One region of the Xylanivirga thermophila genome, then DNA from elsewhere that is predicted to be linked to it. Evidence: a T-box and tRNA genes for the amino acid it is inferred to sense, from the RefSeq annotation. Region 1 holds a T-box; the other holds one or more tRNA genes.
What was found. The T-box of region 1 lies ahead of metG (methionine--tRNA ligase). A T-box ahead of a tRNA ligase gene usually reads a tRNA of that ligase, here a tRNA-Met.

Region 1 (2,402 bases):
CCTTTGCTAGTACCCACGGCACGGTTTCATCTATATACTTATTGGTTCGGGATACTAATTTCCATATCTCAGATAAGGCATTACTTATCTGCAAAGCATCCATCATCTCTTCTACTCGCTTAGGTGCATCAAGGGCAACGGCCTTTAAATCCTTATCCACATCTTCCTCAACGGCGGGAGCAGGTATAATACCGTCAAAATATTTATCTATCATGGCAATAGTACGGCTCAATAGATTTCCCAGATCGTTTGCCAAATCAGAATTTATACGATTTACTAGCGCTTCATTTGAAAATACGCCATCGGAACCAAAGGGCACTTCCCTCAATAGAAAATATCTTATGGCATCTGAACCATATCGGTCTATAAGGACTACAGGATCCACCACATTACCCTTGGATTTTGACATCTTACCCCCTTCAAGTATGAGCCAACCATGCCCAAATACCTGTCTAGGAAGTGGCAAATCAAGGGCCATGAGCATTGCAGGCCATATAATGGTATGAAATCTTACTATCTCCTTACCTACGAGATGAACATCTGCCGGCCAATATTTTTTATACTTACTGTCATCATCGGTCATAAAACCTAATGCAGTAATATAGTTAGAGAGGGCATCAACCCATACATATATTACATGATCCTTATCGAATGTTACCGGTATACCCCATTTAAATGAAGTACGAGATACACAAAGATCCTCCAAACCGGGTTTTAAGAAGTTATTTATCATCTCATTTTGTCTGGATTGGGGTTGTATAAATTCATCATGGGATTTAATATAATCTATAAGGGGTTGTTGGTATTTTGAGAGTTTAAAAAAGTACGCCTCTTCCCTTACAAGTTCCACATCCCGGCCACAATCTGGGCATTTGCCGTCTTCAAGCTGTCTCTCTGTCCAGAATGATTCACATGGGGTACAATACCAACCCTTATATTCACCCTTGTATATATCCCCCTGATCATAGAGCTTCTTAAATATCTTTTGTACCACCACTTCATGTCTCTTGTCCGTAGTACGTATAAAATCATCATATGATATATCCATCATATTCCATAATTTTTTGATACCATCCACTATATGATCCACATACGCCTTTGGAGTAACACCCTTGGCTTTAGCAATCTTTTCTATCTTTTGTCCATGTTCGTCCGTACCTGTCAAAAACATCACATCATAGCCAGTAAGTCTTTTAAACCTAGCCATGGCATCGGCTGCTACCGTAGTATATGAATGACCTATATGCAACTTGTCACTTGGATAATATATGGGGGTTGTGATATAAAACGTTTTTTTATCTGACATAAAACCATCCCTTCCTTTTTATAAAAAATATAAACCCCTCACTCCATAAGGGGCGAGGGGTATGTTTCGCGGTACCACCCTGATTTTCTCCCGCCTTGCGGCAAAGAGACTCAAAGACGACATAATCGTCCCATCCTAATAACGGAGATGTCCGTGGCGACCTACTAACCTTTCAGCCACCCCGCTCAGGGGCCATGTTCAACAATCCAGCTCTGCCGCCGGCTCTCACCTTATCCGGCTCTCTTTTGGGCATATGGATATTGTCTACTCTTCCCTTCATAGCGTTTATATCTGTTTATATATATTTTTATACCTTTTCAATAAATATATGCAATTATTGCGCTTTTGTCAATATATATTTTTTATAACGCCGTCCTTATACATGGGCACAATAGGGGCCCTGTTTGGAGTTAAGCAATATTTTAAATCATCTGTAAATCCCTCTTCCAACAATCTTTTATAGTGATATGTATCCTTTAAGATATCATGCAGTGAAGATTTATTGGATTCATATAAATAAAGGCAAACCATTGCCAAATCATCCAAAGAAAGTTGTGCACCCTTTGACTTTAAACGGCTTATAATAGCTCCTACCGCTATTATATCATCCAAGGAAAAACGGCCTTCCGTACCTGCACATACAAATGCAACATCAGCATCCAAATCCAAAAGAGCACCACATAGTGCATCGGCATTTATAATGGAACCTATCAATACCTTTTTTGCATCTCCCGCCTGTTTTATGGCCTTTGTCCCATTGGTGGTAGTAAATATTATGGTATTGCCTTCCACCTTGTCCCTGGTATATTCAAGTGGAGAATTCGACAGATCAAAACCCTCTATCTTTACCGCATTTCTCTCCCCGCCTAGCAAAAAAGCATCCCGTTCATAGTTTTTGGTCATAACCATGGCCTCTTCTATATCCATAACCGGAATTACCTCTTTGCAACCGTTATAAAGGGCGGTTATGATAGTACTAGTAGCCCTTAAAACATCCACTACTACCACCACTTTATCCTTTATTTCCTTCTCGATTACACTATCCCTCGTCGGGTATACATCTACTGTCATAGCTCCGTATAAGCCTCCATCTTTA
Region 2 (2,402 bases), on a different contig from region 1:
TACCAAATAAAATATGATATGCATAACTTGCGCTTAGGAGACTTATAAACGCACCTGTAGCACACCTTAATCTATTCATTTTTACCTTGTTTCGAATTAATTTCCCGTACAGTAATAAAAAGCCCATTGCAAACATATATTTAATTATAACCTTGTTAAATCCTTGACTTATAATTCCAAGGGTCGTAGCAACAAACACCGATATTCCACCGAAATAGGGCATAAAAGCCGCAGCTAAAGCAATGCCAAAGGGGGAAATGGCATTTAATATCACTACTCTTCCAATAAAAAAGCTAAAAATCAGCATTAAGAAATATCTCACTGCCCCCAGTTTTTGCAGCTCCTTCTGGACATTTTTGAAATACCTTTCCTTTGAAGTCATATTATGATCATACGTTTCCCGTTCTATCAAGTCTAACACCACCTACCAGTTTACATATTATTAACCTTTACAGAGAGGTAGTGCTATTATAGCAAACGGGTAATGCATTATTTGTCAATATAGGTTAGTAGCATAGAAAAACCGTGCGACAAAAAAATGGACATATGGATTATAAATTCAGTTATTATTATTCCTTTTGCTGATTTTTAAGCAATTCATAGTATTTTATCAAAAGTTTATCAAGTTTTTGGCTAATATCTATAACATCATAACTCAAATTATCACTTTTTTCTATAGAATCGTACAAACACCTCCTTAGGTATTCTATCTCCCTTATCACCTCTTCCATTTGACTTGACATATTACTACACCTCTTTAAGTTATCCTTTCCGGTATGTTAACACTATTTTTTAAAATATGGGGTCGAAATATGTAAAAAGATATTTAAAATTTTAAAAAATAAAAACCGCAGGATTTCAAAATCCTACGGTTTTTATTTTTTTGGTGGGCACAATAGGGCTCGAACCTATGACCCCCTGCTTGTAAGGCAGGTGCTCTCCCAGCTGAGCTATGCGCCCATATTTTTTTATGGTGGCGGCGAACGGATTTGAACCGCTGACACTTCGGGTATGAACCGAATGCTCTAGCCAACTGAGCTACGCCGCCATATGGTTGCGGGGGAAGGATTTGAACCTCCGACCTCCGGGTTATGAGCCCGACGAGCTACCTGGCTGCTCTACCCCGCGACATCAACCCGACGACGAAGTCTATTGTATAACAAGTACGCAAATAAGTCAATAGCTTTTTTGAATTTTTTTAGATAATCAAAGCACCCTCCAAAATATCCCTGTCGCTTACCCTTAACCTATCTATTTTTAGCCTTTCCATCACACATATAACTATATTGATGCCAGCTAGTATTATATCTGAACGGGAAGGTTGCAAACCCTTTACATGGCGTCTTTGGCTAGGAGATAGATTATATAAATCAGATAATATGCTTTTAATATCAGCTAGAGTCATTTCATGACCATGTACCCTTGCAGAAGCATATTCTTCCAACCCCTGGTGTATTGCCGCCAATGTAGTTATAGTTCCTCCTGTTCCTATAAGAAGATCCCCCTTTTTAATGTTCACGATATTTTTCAGGGTATCACGTATAAAACTGCCCATCTTAAACCATTGATATTCATTTATAGGATGATCTAACGGGAACATCTCCATAAGTCGTACAGCACCCAAATCGGTGCTATGCACATTTAAAAGTTCACCCTTATATCCTGACATAACCTCCGTACTCCCGCCTCCTACATCAATAAGCACAATAGTACCCTCAAAAGTCTTCCAATCCAGCGTACCACCGGCAAACTCTAAGTATGCCTCTTGTTTTCCACTTAAAACCTCTATATCAAAACCCAGTTCATCTTTTACCCTATTAAGGAATACGTCCCTATTTAATGCATCCCTTACTGCACTAGTAGCTATTAGACGTATATCAGAAACATTATTTTCATCTACTATATCTAAAAATTCTTTCAATGCATAAATTGTTCTTTGCATAGGACCGTCGCTAAGTTTTTTCGTATGCGATAGACCTTGACCTATGCGGGTAGTCTTTATATCCTTATAACATGGAGATATATTATATCTGTCTACATCAGCAATTATCAATCTAACAGAATTGGTACCTATATCTATTACTGCCTTTCTCTTCATAGTTTCCTCCAAAAGTTAAAACGCATTCTAAAAAAAGAATGCGTTCCACAATATTATTCATACCATTACTTATCCCCGAGAATAGCCTCTCTTCCGTTTGGAATCCTGGCTTCGCTTTATATCAGCCAGCTTTTCCTCGCTATCTCGCATAAATTTTGCAAGATTCTCTTCAAACTGCATCTGCTGCTGTTTTGCCTTGCGGATAGACAGGCTGATTTTACCACTATTATCAATAGAAATGACCTTCACCTTTACCTTATCATTTGGATTTAAATAATCGTTTATATCCTTTACATAAGTGTCT

Region 2: it has a tRNA-Met gene. The T-box ahead of metG (methionine--tRNA ligase) is inferred to sense a tRNA for this amino acid. The anticodon was not compared.

The regions. Positions count from the first base shown of each region.
Region 1 is NZ_RXHQ01000032.1:4,196-6,597, reverse strand. It holds gene metG (methionine--tRNA ligase) at 1-1,306, opposite strand, end outside; T-box leader at 1,352-1,595, opposite strand; gene EJN67_RS11650 (2-phosphosulfolactate phosphatase) at 1,655-2,377, opposite strand.
Region 2 is NZ_RXHQ01000002.1:121,817-124,218, forward strand. It holds gene spoIIE (stage II sporulation protein E) at 1-412, opposite strand, end outside; gene EJN67_RS01690 (aspartyl-phosphate phosphatase Spo0E family protein) at 570-743, opposite strand; tRNA gene EJN67_RS01695 (tRNA-Val) at 885-960, opposite strand; tRNA gene EJN67_RS01700 (tRNA-Met) at 972-1,048, opposite strand; tRNA gene EJN67_RS01705 (tRNA-Met) at 1,052-1,128, opposite strand; gene EJN67_RS01710 (Ppx/GppA phosphatase family protein) at 1,199-2,098, opposite strand; gene EJN67_RS01715 (S1 RNA-binding domain-containing protein) at 2,168-2,402, opposite strand, start outside.